2 regions of the Streptomyces sp. NBC_01525 genome follow, and region 2 is predicted to be linked to the other one. Evidence: riboswitches for the same ligand, from Rfam matches in the RefSeq annotation. Region 2 holds a riboswitch; the other holds the start of a gene.
What was found. Region 2 has a riboswitch for S-adenosylmethionine ahead of thrC (threonine synthase). Riboswitches for the same ligand answer to the same signal wherever they lie in the genome.

Region 1 (9,299 bases), 2.4 Mb from region 2:
GGCCTGGGCGCGCTGGTCGCGGTCGCCATCTGGGTCGCTGCCCGGACTACGAAGGCCAAGAAGTCATGAGTGAGACTGGACGACACGCAGACGTGCCAGAAGAATCCCTTCCGAGTGAGCGCACCGCTCACGACAGTGCGCCGGTGAAGGCGGACAATCCCTTCGCCGACCCGGGTCTGCCCGCGCACGAGCATCGCATCCAGGACATCGACGAGAAGGCCGCCCGGCGCTCCGAGCGCGTCGTGGCCTACTTCTTCCTCCTGTCGATGCTCGCGACCGTCGCGTTCATCGCGTCGTATGTGATCTTCCCGATCGACAAGATCGTCTTCATCTTCCCGCTCGGGCACATCAGCGCGCTGAACCTCTCCCTGGGTCTGACCCTGGGTATCGCCCTCTTCGCCATCGGCGCCGGTGCGGTCCACTGGGCCCGCACGCTGATGTCGGACGAGGAGGTCGCCGACGACCGGCACCCGATCGAGGCGGAGCCCGAGGTCAAGGCCAAGGTGCTCGCCGACTTCGCGCAGGGCGCGAAGGAGTCCGGCTTCGGTCGCCGCAAGCTGATCCGCAACACGATGTTCGGCGCGCTGGCCCTGGTGCCGCTCTCCGGCGTCGTCCTGCTGCGTGACCTCGGGCCGCTGCCCGAGAAGAAGCTGCGCGGCACGGGCTGGAAGAAGGGCATCCGCCTGGTCAACCAGTCCACCAACCTGCCGTTGCGTCCCGAGGACATCGCGGTTGGCTCCCTGACGTTCGCCAAGCCCGAGGGCCTGGAGGACGACGACGAGGAGTTCAACAACAAGATCGCCAAGGACGCCCTGATGATCGTGCGGATCCAGCCGCAGAACATCAAGGACAAGCAGGAACTTGAGTGGTCGCACGAGGGCATCGTGGCGTACTCGAAGATCTGCACCCACGTCGGTTGCCCGATCAGCCTGTACGAGCAGCAGACCCACCACGTGCTCTGCCCGTGCCACCAGTCCACCTTCGACCTGTCCGACGGCGGTCGCGTGATCTTCGGCCCCGCGGGCCACGCCCTGCCGCAGCTGCACATCACGGTGAAGGACGGCTACCTCGAAGCCGTCAGCGACTTCGCGGAGCCCGTCGGCCCGAGCTTCTGGGAGCGCGGATGAGTAACGAGACGAGCGCGACCACCACGCGTCGCGGCCAGGCGCCGCGGGGCGAGCGGATCGCCGACTGGGCGGACGGCCGGCTGGGCATCTACAGCCTCGCCAAGGCCAACATGCGCAAGATCTTCCCGGACCACTGGTCCTTCATGCTGGGTGAGGTCGCGCTCTACAGCTTCATCATCATCATCCTGACCGGTGTCTACCTGACGCTGTTCTTCCACCCGAGCATGGCCGAGGTCGTCTACCACGGCTCCTACGTGCCGATGCACGGGATCCGGATGACCCAGGCATTCGAGTCGACGCTGAACATCAGCTTCGACATCCGCGGTGGTCTGCTGATCCGGCAGATCCACCACTGGGCGGCGCTGATCTTCCTGGCCGCGATGATGGTCCACATGATGCGGGTGTTCTTCACCGGCGCCTTCCGCAAGCCGCGCGAGGTCAACTGGCTGTTCGGCTTCCTGCTGCTGGTGCTGGGCATGTTCACCGGCTTCACCGGCTACTCCCTCCCCGACGACCTGCTCTCCGGCACCGGCGTGCGGTTCATCGAGGGTGTCGTCCTGGCGATGCCGCTGATCGGCTCGTACCTGCAGATGTTCATCTTCGGCGGGGAATTCCCGGGGCACGACATCATCCCGAGGTTCTTCACGGTGCACGTGCTGCTGCTGCCGGGCATCATGCTCGGCCTGCTGGTGGCCCACCTGATCCTGGTCTTCTACCACAAGCACACGCAGTTCCCGGGTGCCGGCAAGACCAACAAGAACGTCGTCGGCATGCCGCTGCTGCCGGTCTACATGGCCAAGGCCGGAGGCTTCTTCTTCCTGGTCTTCGGTGTCATCTCGGTGATCGCGGCCATCGCGAGCATCAACCCGGTGTGGGCCATCGGCCCGTACCGCCCGGACCAGGTGTCCACCGGCGCCCAGCCCGACTGGTACATGGGCTTCGCCGAGGGTCTGGTCCGTGTGATGCCGGGCTGGGAGTGGAACTTCTGGGGCCACACCATCAACTTCGGTGTGCTCATCCCGATTCTGATCTTCCCGCTGGTGCTGGTGGCCATCGCGGTCTACCCGTTCATCGAGTCCTGGGTGCGGGGTGACAAGCGCGAGCACCACATCCTGGACCGTCCGCGCAACGCCCCGACCCGTACCGGTTTCGGTGTGGCCTGGCTGGTCGCGTACTTCGTGATGCTGATCGGTGGCGGTAACGACCTGTGGGCGACCCACTTCCACCTGTCGATCAACTCGATCACCTGGTTCGTGCGTATCGCGTTCTTCGTCGGTCCGGTGCTGGCGTTCATCGCCACCAAGCGGGTCTGCATGGGTCTGCAGCGCCGCGACAAGGACAAGGTGCTGCACGGCCGCGAGTCGGGCATCATCAAGCGCCTGCCGCACGGTGAGTTCGTCGAGGTCCACGAGCCGCTCAGCCAGGAGCAGCTGCACGTCCTCACCCAGCACGAGCAGCCCACGCCGCTGGAGCTGGGGCCCGAGCTCGATGAGAACGGCGTCGAGCGCAAGGTCACGCGGTCGCAGAAGCTGCGTGCCAAGCTCTCGAAGGCGTACGACGGCGAGGACAACATCATCCCGAAGCCGACAGTCGAGGAGTACAAGGAGATCAGCAGCGGCCACGGCCACCACTGATCACCGAGCCGCTGTGACCGCACGGCGGAAGTGACGCCACCCAGAGGGCCCCGTCCGGACACCGGACGGGGCCCTCCGGCATCCCCGGGGCTCGATAGGGTTTCCCCATACGCAGGCACGAACCAGGAGTGTGGACCATGAACGTTGCGACCCCGGCAGGCGGCGACAGCGTGGCGGCCCACACCTGGCCGGGCATCTTGAACGCCCTCCTCGACGGCCGGGACCTCGCCGCCGACGACACCGCCTGGGCGATGGACCGGATCATGCGGGGCGAGGCCACCGATGCACAGATCGCCGGGTTCGCGGTGGCGCTGCGGGCCAAGGGCGAGACCGTCGCGGAGATCTCCGGGCTGGTCCGCGCGATGTACGCGCACGCCCGGCTGATCGATGTGCCGGGTCCCGGCGTGGACATCGTCGGCACCGGCGGCGACGGCGCCAAGACCGTCAACATCTCCACGATGTCGTCGATCGTGGTGGCCGGTACGGGCGCGAAGGTCGTCAAGCACGGCAACCGCGCCGCGTCGTCGGCGAGCGGCTCCTCCGACGTCCTGGAGAAGCTGGGCGTGAAGCTGAACCTCGCACCGCGGCGCGTCGTGGAGGTCGCCGAGGAGGCGGGCATCACGTTCTGCTTCGCGGTCACCTTCCACCCGGCGCTGCGGCACGTCGCCGCCGCCCGCGGCCAGCTGGGCATCCGGACCACCTTCAACGTGCTCGGTCCGCTCACCAACCCGGCGCGGGTGCAGGCGCAGGCGACCGGCGTCGCGGACGCGCGGATGGCGCCGATCCTCGCCGGGGTGCTCGCCGAGCGCGGCTCGTCCGCGCTGGTCTTCCGCGGCGACGACGGGCTGGACGAGCTGACGACGACGGCGACGTCGCGGGTGTGGATTGTGCGGGACGGCGCGGTGCGTGAGGAGACGTTCGACCCGCGCGACGTCGGCATCCCGCTGGTGCCGGTGGAGGCGCTGCGCGGTGCGGACGCGACGTACAACGCCGAGGTGGCGCGGCGGCTGCTGGACGGGGAGAAGGGCCCGGTCCGCGAGGCGGTGCTGCTGAACTCCGCGGCGGCGCTCGTGGCGCTGGAGCCGACCGCGGCGCCGCTGACCGAGCAGATCCGCGCCGGGATGGAGCGGGCCGCGGAGTCGATCGACTCCGGGGCGGCCAAGCGGGCGCTGGAGCGCTGGGTTGCCGCCAGCAACGCCTGAGCGCCGTACGGCCGTTGCGGGGCGTTCCGTGCGGGCCCGGTCCTGTTGATCTCAGCAACCGGACCGGGCTTGCACCGCTCCGTTCATATGGCATGATGCTGCGCAGGTCACGAGTGACAGCGATATAGGCCCCGGCCCGCTGTCCGGCAACCCTCCTTCCGTGGCGGGGTGCCCCGGGTGATGACCAGGCCGCAGGCAGCGAGGTCTGCGGCAAGCGCGGATCCCTCGCCAGGGATCCTGGTCCTCAGAGGGAGAACTTCCGTGAACCAGCGAATGCGATAGGGCTGCACAAGCCCCTCTCCAGCTTTTCGCTTCTCAGTAATGCAGCGCTCCGCCGCTGCTTTTTCCTGCCGAATTCGCCTGCGCCCCTTCGCTCTTCCGCATGCCCGCGCGCGGTGAATTCGCCTTTCTCTCACGGGAGTTCGCCATGTCTGCCTCCACCGTTGCCACCGACCGCCCTGTTTGTGCCCCGCTGGATGTTTTGGGGCGAGATGTCCTGGTGCCGCTGGTCACCGGCGGGGAGGTCGACTACGCCGCCCTCGACTACGCGGCGAGCGCCCCCGCGCTCCAGCGGGTCTGGGACGACGTGGCCGCCTACGCCCCGTACTACGGCAGCGTGCACCGCGGCGCCGGGTACCTCTCGCAGCTCTCCACCGACCTCTTCGAGAACGCCCGCACCACCATCACCCGCTTCCTGGGCTGCCGCGACGACGACCAGGTGATCTTCACCCGCTCCACCACCGACTCCCTCAACCTGCTGGCCGCCGCGTTGCCGCACTCCACCCGGGTCTTCGTCTTCGAGACCGAGCACCACGCGTCGCTGCTGCCGTGGGAGCAGCGCGACGACGTCGACGTCACCTACCTCGACGCGCCGCGCACCTCCCGCCAGGCCGTCGACATCCTGGAGAAGGCCCTCGCCTCCCGTGAGCCTTCCCCGAGCTCTCCACTTCGTTCGAGCAGGGGAGGCCCCATTGGGCCCGCCCTGGTGTGCGTCACCGGCGCGTCCAACGTCACCGGCGAGATCTGGCCGATCAAGGAGCTGGCCGCCGTGGCGCACGCCCACGGCGCGCGGATCGTGCTGGACGCCGCCCAGCTGGCGCCGCACCACCCCGTCGACCTCGCCGAACTCGACGTGGACTGGGCCGCGTTCTCCGGCCACAAGCTGTACGCGCCGTTCGGCTCCGGCGTGCTGGCCGGGCGCGCCGACTGGCTGCGGGAGGCGGACCCGTACCTGGCCGGCGGCGGCGCCAGCCGGACCGTCGCGCGGCGTCCCGACGGTGGCGTCGACGTCGCCTGGCACACGACCGCCGCCCGTCACGAGGCCGGTTCGCCCAACGTCATCGGCGCCTACGCGATCGCCTCCGCGTGCCAGGCGCTGACCGACGCCGGTTTCGACGCGCTCGTCGCCCGCGAGCAGGAGCTCATCGCCCGCGTCCGGACCGGCCTCGCGGAGGTCCCCGAGGTCCGGATCCTGTCGCTGTTCGGCGACGACGCGCCCCGCGTCGGCGTGCTGTCCTTCGTCGTCGACGGGTGGAACAGCTCGCACTTCGCGGCGGCGCTGTCCGCCGAGTACGGGATCGGGGTCCGGGACGGGCTCTTCTGCGCCCACCCGCTCGTCCGCACGTTGCTGGGCGGGGCCCCCGACGCGCCCGCCGAATGTGGTGCGCCGGAGGCCGCGCCCGGCGAGCGCGCGCTCAACGCCGTCCGTGTCAGCTTTGGCGCCGGTACGCCGGACGAGCACGTGGACCGCTTTGTGCGTGCGGTCAAGGAACTCGTCGCGGACGGCGCGCGGTGGAGCTACCGCACGGAGGATGGGCGGTGCGTTCCGTACACGGCGTGACCGCTTGCGCGGTGCCTTGTGTTGCGGGGTGCGGTCCGTGGCCTGCTGTCCGTTCGTTGCGCCTGCGGCGGGCGTTGTCGCTGCGCGAGGCGTGACCGCTTGCGCGGCGCCTTGAGTTGCCGAGTGCGGTCCGTGGCCTGCTGTTCGTTCGTTGCGCCTGCGGCGGGCGTTGTCGCTGCGCGAGGCGTGACCGCTTGCGCGGTGCCTTGTGTTGCGGGGTGCGGTCCGTGGCCTGCTGTCCGTTCGTTGAGCCTGCGGCGGGCGTTGTCGCTGCGCGAGGCTGTTCGGCTGCGGTGCCGGACCTCCGGACTTCGTCCTGCGGTCCGGCCCCTTCCGTGGGTGGGTGGGAAAAGATGGTGGGGGTTGGGGTTGTGAAGTGAGGCGCACCTGAGTGGGGGGCCACAGCGGACCGTGTTCGAGGGGGAAGACGAGGACGGCGGCGCTCCCATCGACCCCACTTGTCGGGGCGGACGAGGATGGTGGCGCACCCCCACCGGCCCCTCACCATCCACCCACGGGAGGGGGCCCTCCGGAGGACGAAGTCCGCAGGAGGGCCCCCGCTCCCGACAACCCACGCCCGCCGCAGGCGCAACGGCGCGTCACCACGACGGCGGGAAGGCCGCAGGCGAACGGCCCGCCGCAGGCGAACGGCGCGTCACCACGACGGCGGGAAGGCCGAACGACCACGCGGCCCGCCGCAGGCGAACCGCCCGCCGCAGGCGAACCGTCACAGATAACAGCCCAGCGCAGCGTTCAGGTATCGAGCCCGATGGCGAACGCCGCCTCCAGGTCATGCTGCGAATACGTGCGGAACGCAATATGCGTCTCGGTGGAGGCGACGCCGGGGACCTTGCTGATGCGGCCGGGGATGACATCGGCCAGATCGTCATGGGCGGCGACGCGCACCATCGCGATGAGGTCGTGCGCGCCGGTGACGGAGTAGACCTCGCTGACGCCTTCGAGCGCGGCGATCTGTTCGGCGATCTCCGGGATTTGGTCCACGCTGGTCTTGATGAGCACGATCGACGTGATCACGGCTGGCTCTCTCCCTCGGTCGCCGGTGCGTTCGCCCTGGTGACCTCCACAGTAGCGGGCCGGTGGCGGGCCCATGCGTAGAGGAAGCCGAGGGCGAAGCCGATCACGTGGGCGAGGTAGGCGACTCCGGGGCCGGCGGGGTCGCGCTGGGCGGCCAGCCACTGGAGGGCGAACCAGAAGAGCAGCACCGCCCAGGCGGGGAACCGCAGCGGCAGGAAGAAGAGGAAGGGGAGGAGGCTGGTGACGCGGGCGCGGGGGAAGAGGTAGAGGAACGCGCCCAGGACGCCGGAGATGGAGCCGGAGGCGCCGACCAGCGTCTGGCCGGAGGCGGCGTGCGCGGTGGCGTAGCCGAGGAGCGCCAGGTAGCCGGTGACGACGTAGAAGACGGTGTACGCCGTGCGGCCCATGCGGGCTTCGGTCATGCCGCCGAAGACGTGGAGGAAGAGGGCGTTGCCGAGCAGGTGCAGCCAGCTGCCGTGGACGAAGAGCGCGGTGAGCGGGGCGAGCCAGGCTGCCGGGTGACCGGCCCACAGGTCGCGGGGGATGACACCCCAGCGTTCGAAGTACGCGGTCTGCGCCTGGACGAGGGCGTCGCCGGTGCCGTACAGGGGGTTGAGGCCGGAGGCGGGGCTGAGGACGAAGAGGGCGCAGCACAGGGCGATGAGGAGGTTGGTCACGGAGTACGTGCTGCGGGCGGGGCGGTCCGGATGGCGGGCGTCCGGTGGGGTGTGCGGCCGCCGGGGCCGGGGGGAATGGGGCGGTGGGGGAGGCAGGGGCGGCGCCGTCATGAAGGGGATCATGCCGTAATGCGGGCAATCGGGGCGGACTGCCTCGCCGCGTTCCGCCTCCTGGGCGGTGCCCGCGCGGCCATGCCGTCAGGCCGTAGGGTTACGGTCGGTACTTTGCGTACTTCCCGCAGTCCGACGGCGCACCGCGTGAGGCCGCAGCACCCGCACCGCACGAGTAGGAAGAAGGACGATCACGATGGCTGTTCCCCTGCCGACGGACCGGACCCGGTGGCGCTGCACCCTGTGCGGCAACCTCACCCGCTTCGACGTGACCCGCACGTCCAAGGTGGTGGAGTATCTGCACCTCGATCTGGCCGGGGAACCGAAGGTCGAGGAGCGTGAGGTGCTCAGCGATTCCGTCGATTCCGTGCGCTGCCGCTGGTGCAACGCGGTCGACCAGATCGAGCTGGTCGACCGTCCGGGCGCGGACGCCTGAGGATCGGGGCGAGAAGACCGTGGTGGAGCGTCCAGCAGGGGGGCCGGGGGCGAGCGGGGCGGCGTCCGGCGGTGAGGGCGAGGAGGCCCTCGACCGCCCGCTGCCCGAGGGCGTCCGGCGCCGTGTCGTGGCGCTCACCGCGGACGCGTTCGGTGCCCTGACGGTCGCCGAACTCCCGCTGCCGCTGCGGCAGTACGCCCGTTTCACGCCCTCCCGGCGCGCCAAGTTCGCGGGGAACGCCATGGCCGCCGCGCTGGAGAGCGACGCCGTCTTCCGGCAGCGCATCGCCGGGAAGGTCCGCGAGGCGCAGCCGGAGGTCGCCGACGCGCTGGAGCGGGGCACCCCGCCCGCCGCCGCCGATCCGCTGGACATCGCGGCGGCGGCGTACGTACTGCGCCCCGACGGCTGGTCGAAGCTGGTCGCCGCGGCGGGCGAGGAGGCGCAGCGGGTCCGCGCCGAGCGGGCGGGCGAGGAGACCGAGCGCGAACTGACCCGGCTGCGCGAGGAGCTGGCGCGGGCCCGTGCGGACGCCCGCGCCGACGCCGACCGGGTCCGCGCCGAGCTGGACGCCGCCCGCAAGGAGAACGACGCGCTCCAGCGGAAGCTGCGCAGCGCGCTCAGCGACGTCAAGCGGGGCGCCGCGACGGTCCGTAAGGCGGAGGCGGCGCTGGAGTCGGAGCGGTCCCGGGCGGCGTCCGAGAAGGCGGCGGCCGACAGTGAACTGCGCCGCCTCAAGGCGCGGATCGGGGAGAGCGAGGCGGCGCTGGAGACCAGCCGCCGCGCCGCCCGGGAGGGCCGCAGCGTCGAGGACATGCGGGTGCGGCTGCTGCTGGACACCGTGCTGGACGCGGCCCAGGGACTGCGCCGGGAGTTGGCGCTGCCGCCCGCCGGGGTGCGGCCCGCCGACACCGTCGAGGCGGTGGAGCCCGGCCGGATGACGCCGAAGGACGTCGCCAACCGCGCGCTGTCGGAGACCGATCCGGCCCTGCTCGACCAGTTGCTGGCGCTGCCGCAGGCCCATCTGGTGGTGGACGGCTACAACGTCACCAAGACCGGCTATCCGACGATGCCGCTGGACAAGCAGCGGCTGCGGCTGCTGGGTGGCCTCGCGGTGCTCGCCGCCCAGACCGGTGCGGAGATGACGTGTGTCTTCGACGGCGCGGAGCTGGCGGCGCCGGTGCTGCTCGCGCCGCCGCGCGGGGTGCGGGTGCTGTTCAGCAAACCGGGCGTGACGGCG
Region 2 (9,299 bases):
CTACTACCAGCTCCTCAACGCCCTGCTCGACGACCCGCGGGCGCTGCGCCACGACGCGGTGACCGTCAACCGGCTGCTCCGCAGGCGAGCGGCTCGGCGGGACCGTCGCTGAGGCGGTACGGGGGCCGGGCGTAGGCGCCCGGCCCGTGCGGGAGGCGGCCCGGACGGAGGTGCGCCGCGCCGCCGAGGGTCTTCCGCTGTCTCCGCGGTACACCGGGTCCCCCCGCCCCCACCCCGGTACGCTCGCCCCATGGGCAGTTCCCCGGACGCCGCACCCTCGCCGGGCCCGGACGCGGGCCCCGACCTTCCGCCCGGTACGGGCCGCACGCCGGACACGGGCCGCACGCCCGACACCGGCCCGCCACCGCGCCCCGACCTCCCCGTACCCCGTACCGAAGCGGGCCGCGACGCGCTGGCCGCGCTGCTGGCCGCGCCGGGGGACGCCGCGCTCGCGGTCGACTTCGACGGGACGCTCGCGGAGATCGTCGACGACCCGGAGGCGGCGCGGGCGCACCCCGGGGCCGCGCGGGCGCTGGGGCGGCTGGTGCCCCGGTTGTGCGCCGCCGCCGTGATCACCGGGCGTCCGGCCGCCGTCGCCGTCCGCCTGGCCGGAGTCGACGGCGCCCCGGGCCTGGACCGCCTCACCGTCCTCGGCCACTACGGCGCCGAGCGCTGGGAGGCAGCGACGGGCGCCCTGCACGCCGACGGGCCGCCGCCCGCCGTCGCCGCCGCCGAGGCCGAACTCCCGGACGTCCTCGCCGCGTCCGGCGTCTGGCACGGCCCCTGGACGGCCGCCGCCGTCGAGCGCAAGGGCGGCCGCGCGCTCGCCGTCCACACCCGGCGCGCCCCCGACCCGCAGGGCGCACTCGACGCACTGCGCGCCCCCCTGACCGCCCTCGCCACCCGCCACGGCCTCCTCGTCGAACCGGGCCGCTACGTCCTGGAGCTCCGCCCGCCCGGCGTCGACAAGGGCGTGGCCCTCACCGCCTGGCTCCGCGAGACCGGCGCCCGTACCGTCCTCTACGCCGGTGACGACCTCGGCGACCTCGCCGCCTTCGACGCCGTCGACCGCCTCCGCAGCGACCCCGATGCGCCCCGCCGCACCGGCCTGCTGGTGTGCAGCGGCAGCACCGAGGTCCCCGAACTCGCCGCCCGCGCCGACCTGGTGGTCGACGGCCCCACCGGCGTCATCGCCCTCCTCGACGCCCTCGCGGACCGGCTGACCGGCTGACCGGCTGACGGACTGACGGGCGGGGCACCGGCCCGCCCGTCAGTCCGTCAGGCCCCCGCCGCCATCCGCTGGAACGCCGTCGGGGTCGGCCGCCCCGGCAGGAACTCCTTGATCAGCCGGGCGCACTCCGCCGCCGGGGTGGCCGTCGTATCGCAGGTCAGGTCGTAGACGCCGTGCGCGTGGACACGGGTGAACTGGCGGGCGGCGAGGCCCGCCGGACGGTCGCCGCGGGTCTGTTCACGGCGCTCCAGCTCCTCCAGCGAGCAGTGGACGCCGACCAGCACGACGTCCTCGGCGGGGAACAGCGCCAGGCAGTCCCGGAGCCGCCACTCCTCGCTCAGCACATGGTCGACGACCACGTCGTTGCCGCCCGCCGCCATGCCCGCGACGGCCCGGTGGAACCCCATCCAGGTGCGCCGCAGCACCGTCCCCAGCGTCTCCGGGGCGACCTCGCGGCGCGAGCGCATGGCGTGGAAGGCGTCCACGGGCAGATGGAACGCGGGCTCGTCCAGGATGTCCAGCAGTTCCCGCGCGATGCTCGACTTGCCGGAGCTGGAGGTCCCGTTGAGGAAGACGATCCGGCCGCGGCGGGGCGGCGGCGCGCCGGTGTCCGAGAGGAACGGGGCAGGGGCTGCGGGGCGTTCGGCGGACATCGGACTCCTCGGACCGGTGGACGCACGCCGGTCGGCGGCCCCTCATGATCCCCGGCCCACGCCGAGGACCGGTCTCCGGGGCCGGTCCTCACCCCCGCAGCGCCGTCAACTGCTCCGTGAACCACTGGGCGGGCGGCAGCGCCGTGGCCGCCGCGGCGAGCCGGGCGGAGCGGTCCGCGCGTTCCTCCTCGGGCATCGACAGGGCCGCGTGCAGCGCGTCCGCCGTCGCGTTGATGTCGTACGGATTGATGCTCAACGCGTCCTCGCCCAGCTCCTCGTGGGCGCCCGCCTCCCGGGAGAGGACCAGCGCGCACCCGGCGTCGGAGACCACCGGGACCTCCTTGGCGACGAGGTTCATGCCGTCCCGGATGGGGTTGACGAGGGCCACATCGGCGAGGCGGTACGCGGCCAGCGAACGCGCGAAATCGTCCTTGACATGCAGCAGCACCGGCTGCCAACCAGGCGTGCCGTACGTGGAGTTGATCTCCTCGGCGGCGCGCTGCACCTCGGCGGTGTAGTCGCGGTAGACGGCCAGATCCTGACGGGAGGGATAGGCGAACGCGAGGTGGACGACGCGCTCGCGCCACTCCGGGCGGTCCGCCAGCAGACGGCGGTAGGCGTGCAGCCCGCGGACGATGTTCTTCGACAGTTCGGTGCGGTCGACCCGGACGATCGTGCGGCGCCGCTCCGGCCCGTCCCCGCCGCCGATCTGCGCGCGCAGCGCCGCCAGCCGTTCGTCGACGTCCGGGCGGTGCGCCCGCTCCCGCAGGAACTCCGCGTCGACGCCCAGACCGTGCACCCCGATGCGGGTGGTGTGCGGCGTACGGCCCGGGGGCGCGGTGACCACATGCGGCGCCTCGCCGTCCGAATGGTGGACGGCGCACCGTGTCTCCAGGGTGGCGCGGGTGCACGCCACGAACGCCGCCGCCCACCGCTCGGTCAGAAAGCCCGTCCGGTCCGCGCCGAGCATGCCCCGGATCAGCCGCTCCCGGATGTCGTCGGGCAGCAGCGCGAAGTACTCCGGCGGCGCCCACGGGGTGTGCGAGAAGTGGCCGATCCGCAGGTCGGGGCGGCGCTCGCGGAGCATCCCCGGGGCCAGCGCCAGGTGGTAGTCCTGGATCAGCACCGCCGCGCCCGGCGCCGCCGCTTGGTCCAGCGCCCCCGCGAACGCCGCGTTGTACGCCTCGTACGCCGCCCATCGCTTCCGGAACTCCGTGTCGAACGAGGGCTCCAGCGGCGTCTGGTAGAGCATGTGGTGGACGAACCAGAGCACCGAATTGGCGATGCCGTTGTAGGCGGCGGCGTGCACCTCCGCCGGGATATCCAGCATCCGGACGCGCTGTCCACCGGTGTCGGCCGCCGGAAGCTCACCGTCCGCGCGCCGCGCGGCCTCCCGGTCGCCGTCGCCGAGCGCCGCGCAGACCCACACCGCGTCCGTCTCCGGCCCGATCGCCGACAGTCCCGAGACCAGCCCCCCGCCGCCCCGCTCGGCGGCCAGCGCGCCGTCCGCGCCGACGGCGTACGAGACCGGGCCGCGGTTGGACGCGACGAGCACCTCGGCGCCGCGCCCCGCGGCGGGCGTCCGGGCAGGGGTGGTACCGCTGTGTTCGGAGGCCATGCCGCGACCCTAGCCCGCACCGGATCGGCGCACACGTACGAATGAGGCCAAGGGAGGGACGCTGATGAGGCCAAGGGAGGGACGCCCGGTGCGGCCCGTCGCCCCACCGGGTGAGCCCGCCGGGGCGGCTCAGGCCGCCCGGCTCTCCGCGTACTCCGGGACCTCGGCCATCGGCGGCCGCTCCTCCGTGTCGACCTCGCTGGTCCGGGGGACGAAACCGCTCTCGCCGCGGACGAACTGCGTCAGCCGCGGCCGCACCAAATGCCCGCGTGCCAGCCGGAGTTGGGCGGTGCGGTAGATCGCGGCGGCCATCCGGCCCAGCGCCTGACCGTCCTGGTGGCGGTGCTTGCGGACGCCGACGTCCACCTGGGCGAGCGCATCCAGACCGACCGTGTGCAACGCGTCGACCAGCAGCCCCAGCTCGACGCCGTACCCGACGGGGAACGGCAGCCGCTCCAGCAGCGAGCGGCGGGCCGCGTACTCCCCGCCCAGGGGCTGCACGAAACCGGCCAGCTGCGGCCAGTGGAGGTTGAGCAGCGGACGGGCGACCAGTTCGGTGACCCGGCCGCCCTGGCCGGGGCCGCCCCCGGGCGCGCCGCCGGTCTCCAGCGGCCGGTCGTACATCGCCTTGACGAACTGCACGTCCGGGTCGGTCAGCAGCGGCCCGACGATCCCGGAGACGAACGCCGGCGAGAACTCCCGCAGGTCCGCGTCGACGAAGCAGACGATGTCGCCGCGGGTGACCAGCAGTGACCGCCACAACACCTCGCCCTTGCCGGGCACCGCCGGCAGCCGCGGCAGGATGCTGTCCCGCGCCACCACCCGCGCCCCGGCGGCCGCCGCGACCTCGGCCGTCCGGTCCGTGGACCCGGAGTCCAGCACCACCAGTTCGTCGACGAGTGGCACCTCCTCGGTCATCAGGGCGGCACGGATGGCCGCGACGATCGTGCCGACCGTCGCCTCCTCGTCGAGCGCGGGCAGTACGACGCTGACCGTACGGCCGCTGAGCCGTTTGGCCCCCAGCAGCTGCGGCAGCGGTCGGTCGGCAGCGGACCAGGAGCGACGCCCCAGCCAGCGCTCCACCTCTTCCAGCACGTCTTCGACTCCTCGGTGCGCGCCGTCTCGGCGGCGCATGTGATCCATCTCGCGGTTCGGACGACTATCTCTACTGTCAGTGCCGTCGGTTACAGTCTTGAACAACGCGGATGACCGCCGCATGCCGGGGTCACCGCACCACAAACGCCTGGGATTTCCCAGCGCCATACCGCTCATCCAGAGGGGCAGAGGGACACGGCCCGTTGAAGCCCCGGCAACCCTCCAGCCGGTCTCGACCGCATCACGCGGCGCGAGGCTCCCGGCTAGGGAAGGTGCCAAATCCGTCTCGTGGCGAGATGCGCCGCGAGGAAGATGAGGAGAAAGGGCCTCGCCTCCATGGCTGCGCAAGCTGTTGAAGTTACCGAAAACGCTTCCTCCGTCACTCTGGGTCCCGCCGTCGGCCTGTCCTGCCGCGAATGCGGTGAGCGTTTCCCGCTCGGCCCGATCTTCGCCTGCGCGTCCTGTTTCGGGCCGCTTGAGGTGGCGTACGAGCTGCCGGACGGCGACCCGGAGCAGCTGAGGAAGCAGATCGAGGCCGGTCCCCACAACATCTGGCGGTACGCACCGCTGCTGCCCGTCCCCGCGGACGTGGCCGAGAAGCCGAACCTCAACCCCGGCTTCACCAAGCTCGTCAAGGCCGACAACCTCGCCCGTGAGCTGGGCGTCACCGGCGGCCTCTACGTCAAGGACGACTCCGGCAACCCGACGCACTCCTTCAAGGACCGGGTCGTCGCCATCGCCGTCGAGGCGGCGCGCGCCTTCGGCTTCACCACCCTCTCCTGCTCCTCGACCGGCAACCTCGCCGGTGCCGTCGGCGCCGCCGCCCGCCGCGCCGGGTTCCGCTCCTGCGTCTTCATCCCGCACGACCTGGAGGCCGGAAAGGTCGTCATGGCCGCGGTCTACGGCGGCGACCTCGTCGGCATCGAGGGCAACTACGACGACGTCAACCGCTTCTGCTCCGAGCTGATCGGCGACCCGCTCGGTGAGGGCTGGGGCTTCGTCAACGTCAACCTCCGCCCCTACTACGGCGAGGGCTCCAAGACGCTGGCGTACGAGATCTGCGAACAGCTCGGCTGGGAGCTGCCGGACCAGATCGTCATCCCGGTCGCCTCCGGCTCCCAGCTCACCAAGATCGACAAGGGGCTGAAGGAGCTGATCGCCCTCGGCCTCGTCGAGGAGAAGCCCTACAGGATCTACGGCGCCCAGGCCGAGGGCTGCTCCCCGGTGTCGACGGCGTTCAAGGCCGGGCACGACGTGGTCCGCCCGCAGAAGCCGGACACCATCGCCAAGTCCCTGGCGATCGGCAACCCGGCCGACGGGCCGTACGTCCTCGACATCGCGCGACGTACGGGTGGCGCGGTGGAGGATGTCAACGACGAGCAGGTCGTGGACGCGATCAAGCTGCTGGCGCGGACGGAGGGGATCTTCGCGGAGACCGCGGGCGGTGTGACCGTCGGCGTCACCAAGAAACTCCTCGAAGAGGGCCTGCTCGACCCGACCCTGTCCACCGTCATCCTCAACACCGGCGACGGCCTCAAGACGCTTGACGCCGTCGCTCCGACCACCGGCCCCACGGCCACCATCCGCCCGAGCCTGGACGCGTTCCGCTCGGCCGGTCTGGCCAGCTGATTCCCGGTCGCTCCCCCGGCCGGCAGTCGGCCGACCCGGTCCGTCCGCCGCCGTCCCGCCCGGGGCGCGGCGGCCGGTTCCGCAGACGTATCCGCAGTCGTTGGAAGGCAGAACCCATGAGCGTCAAGGTCCGCATCCCCACCATCCTCCGTACGTACACCGGCGGCGATTCCGAGGTCACCGCCGAGGGCGGGACGCTGTCCGAGGTCATCACCGACCTGGAGAAGAACCATCAGGGCATCGCCGCCCGGGTGCTGGACGACGCGGGCAAGCTGCGGCGCTTCGTGAACGTCTACGTGAATGACGACGACGTCCGCTTCGAGCAGGGTCTGGAGACGCCGACGCCGGACGGTGCGGGCGTCTCGATCATTCCGGCGGTGGCCGGCGGCTGCTGACGCCCGCACCGGGGTCGGGGAGCCGCCACCCGGGTGGCGAATGGTTCTCGCCATTCCTTTCTCTCCCTGACTGATAATCGCCCCGTCCGTATATGCGGACGGGGCGATTCCGCGTTGTGAAACAGTCCTGCAAAACGCGATACCATTTCGCCGATCCCCTTCTTCTGCTCGTCGAGCGCGGTGTGGCGGCCTTCTGAACGCCCCGGGATTGCGATGAGTTGTGTGCAAAGTGTGTGCGGTGTTTGCGCCCCAAGTTCCTTATGTCCGGCCCGAGTTGCCCGGGAATATGGCCAGTTCTGCGCATATCGCTACTTCTCGCATCGTCAGAATTCTCGTCCGATTGACCTGTTGCGCTGGGCGCCGGTGCGGATACATTCGGCGGCGGTCGACGCGTTCCGGCGCACACCCCACGGGCCATTCGCGGGGTGAGGTCTGACCCGGGTCCGCGGAGTGCGGTCCTGCGCAAGGGCCAGTAATAGGGGAGTTAGGCATGGCTCAGGGCACCGTCAAGTGGTTCAACGCGGAGAAGGGGTACGGCTTCATCGCGGTCGACGGTGGTGCGGATGTTTTCGTCCACTACAGCGCGATTCAGATGGACGGCTACCGCACCCTTGAGGAGGGTCAGCGGGTCGAGTTCGAGATCTCGCAGGGCCAGAAGGGGCCGCAGGCTGACATGGTCAAGTTGGCGGCCGGCTGAGCGCCGACCGACTGCAGCATCCAGGAGACCCGCGCCCTGTTGGGGGTGCGGGTCTCCTGCTGTGTTGGGGGTGGGGCCTGCGGATTCAGGGATGACTGCCGCAGGGCGGCGCTTGCGCCCGCCCGTCGCCCGACCGCCGCCCCTCAATGAGCCCTCCTGCGGAGGGCGCCTTGCGTCCACCCGTCGCCCGACCGCCGCCCCTCATGGAGCCCATCCCCGAAGGGCGCTTGCACTCGATGGGGTCGAGTGCTAATCATTGCGTTAGCACTCTCCGAGTGAGAGTGACAGTTTTGGACCGTCGGTGAGGTCCGCAGGCGGGGCGGGAAGGAACCGCTCCAACGGTGGGCCGTCCGTCGCGGGCGCCAGCGCGGTCCGGAGGAAAGAGCCTCCACGCCTAAGGCGCGGGAGGTGCCCCCTTCGTCCTGGGAGGACCACTTCACATGGCCAAGATCATCGCGTTCGACGAGGAGGCGCGGCGCGGCCTTGAGCGCGGTATGAACCAGCTCGCCGATGCCGTCAAGGTGACCCTCGGTCCCAAGGGCCGCAACGTCGTCCTTGAGAAGAAGTGGGGCGCCCCCACGATCACCAACGATGGTGTGTCCATCGCCAAGGAGATCGAGCTGGAGGACCCGTTCGAGAAGATCGGCGCCGAGCTGGTCAAGGAGGTCGCGAAGAAGACGGACGACGTCGCCGGTGACGGCACGACGACCGCGACCGTCCTGGCCCAGGCGCTCGTCAAGGAGGGCCTGCGCAACGTCGCCGCCGGCGCCAACCCGATGGCCCTCAAGCGGGGCATCGAGACCGCCGTCGAGGCCGTCTCCGCCGCCCTGCTGGAGCAGGCCAAGGACGTGGAGACCAAGGAGCAGATCGCTTCGACCGCCTCCATCTCCGCCGCCGACACCCAGATCGGCGAGCTGATCGCCGAGGCCATGGACAAGGTCGGCAAGGAAGGCGTCATCACCGTCGAGGAGTCCCAGACCTTCGGTCTGGAGCTGGAGCTCACCGAGGGTATGCGCTTCGACAAGGGCTACATCTCGGCGTACTTCGCCACCGACATGGAGCGTATGGAGGCGTCGCTCGACGACCCGTACATCCTGATCGTCAACTCCAAGATCGGCAACGTGAAGGACCTGCTGCCGCTCCTGGAGAAGGTCATGCAGTCCGGCAAGCCGCTGCTGATCATCGCCGAGGACGTCGAGGGCGAGGCCCTGTCGACCCTGGTCGTCAACAAGATCCGTGGCACCTTCAAGTCCGTCGCCGTCAAGGCCCCGGGCTTCGGTGACCGCCGCAAGGCCATGCTCGGCGACATCGCCATCCTCACCGGTGGCACCGTCATCTCCGAGGAGGTCGGCCTCAAGCTGGAGAACGCCGGTCTCGACCTGCTGGGCCGCGCCCGCAAGGTCGTCATCACCAAGGACGAGACCACCATCGTCGACGGTGCCGGCGACAGCGACCAGGTCCAGGGCCGCGTCAACCAGATCCGCGCCGAGATCGAGAACTCGGACAGCGACTACGACCGCGAGAAGCTGCAGGAGCGCCTGGCGAAGCTCGCCGGCGGTGTTGCGGTCATCAAGGCCGGTGCCGCGACCGAGGTCGAGCTCAAGGAGCGCAAGCACCGCATCGAGGACGCCGTGCGCAACGCGAAGGCGGCCGTCGAGGAGGGCATCGTCGCCGGCGGTGGCGTCGCCCTGCTCCAGGCTTCCAGCGTCTTCGAGAAGCTGGAGCTGGAGGGCGACGAGGCCACCGGTGCCGCCGCTGTGAAGCTGGCCCTGGAGGCCCCGCTGAAGCAGATCTCCGTCAACGGCGGCCTTGAGGGCGGCGTTGTCGTGGAGAAGGTGCGCAACCTGGCCGTCGGCCACGGTCTGAACGCCGCCACCGGCGAGTACGTCGACATGATCGCCGAGGGCATCATCGACCCGGCGAAGGTGACCCGTTCCGCGCTGCAGAACGCCGCCTCCATCGCCGCGCTGTTCCTCACCAC

Region 1: another riboswitch for S-adenosylmethionine. It lies ahead of OG422_RS07720 (aminotransferase class V-fold PLP-dependent enzyme); the one in region 2 lies ahead of thrC (threonine synthase).

What each region holds. Positions count from the first base shown of each region.
Region 1 covers NZ_CP109397.1:1,720,780-1,730,078, reverse strand. The annotation lists gene OG422_RS07740 (c-type cytochrome) at 1-69, shown strand, start outside; gene OG422_RS07735 (Rieske 2Fe-2S domain-containing protein) at 66-1,127, shown strand; gene OG422_RS07730 (cytochrome b N-terminal domain-containing protein) at 1,124-2,761, shown strand; gene trpD (anthranilate phosphoribosyltransferase) at 2,899-3,963, shown strand; SAM riboswitch class IV at 4,069-4,186, shown strand; gene OG422_RS07720 (aminotransferase class V-fold PLP-dependent enzyme) at 4,391-5,803, shown strand; gene OG422_RS07715 (Lrp/AsnC family transcriptional regulator) at 6,557-6,838, opposite strand; gene OG422_RS07710 (rhomboid family intramembrane serine protease) at 6,835-7,515, opposite strand; gene OG422_RS07705 (hypothetical protein) at 7,823-8,062, shown strand; gene OG422_RS07700 (NYN domain-containing protein) at 8,082-9,299, shown strand, end outside.
Region 2 covers NZ_CP109397.1:4,119,222-4,128,520, forward strand. The annotation lists gene OG422_RS18620 (DUF3263 domain-containing protein) at 1-112, shown strand, start outside; gene otsB (trehalose-phosphatase) at 251-1,231, shown strand; gene OG422_RS18630 (chloramphenicol phosphotransferase CPT family protein) at 1,279-1,884, opposite strand; gene OG422_RS18635 (trehalose-6-phosphate synthase) at 1,973-3,502, opposite strand; gene OG422_RS18640 (glucosyl-3-phosphoglycerate synthase) at 3,632-4,597, opposite strand; SAM riboswitch class I at 4,768-4,916, shown strand; gene thrC (threonine synthase) at 4,934-6,226, shown strand; gene OG422_RS18650 (MoaD/ThiS family protein) at 6,343-6,621, shown strand; gene OG422_RS18655 (cold-shock protein) at 7,112-7,318, shown strand; gene groL (chaperonin GroEL) at 7,759-9,299, shown strand, end outside.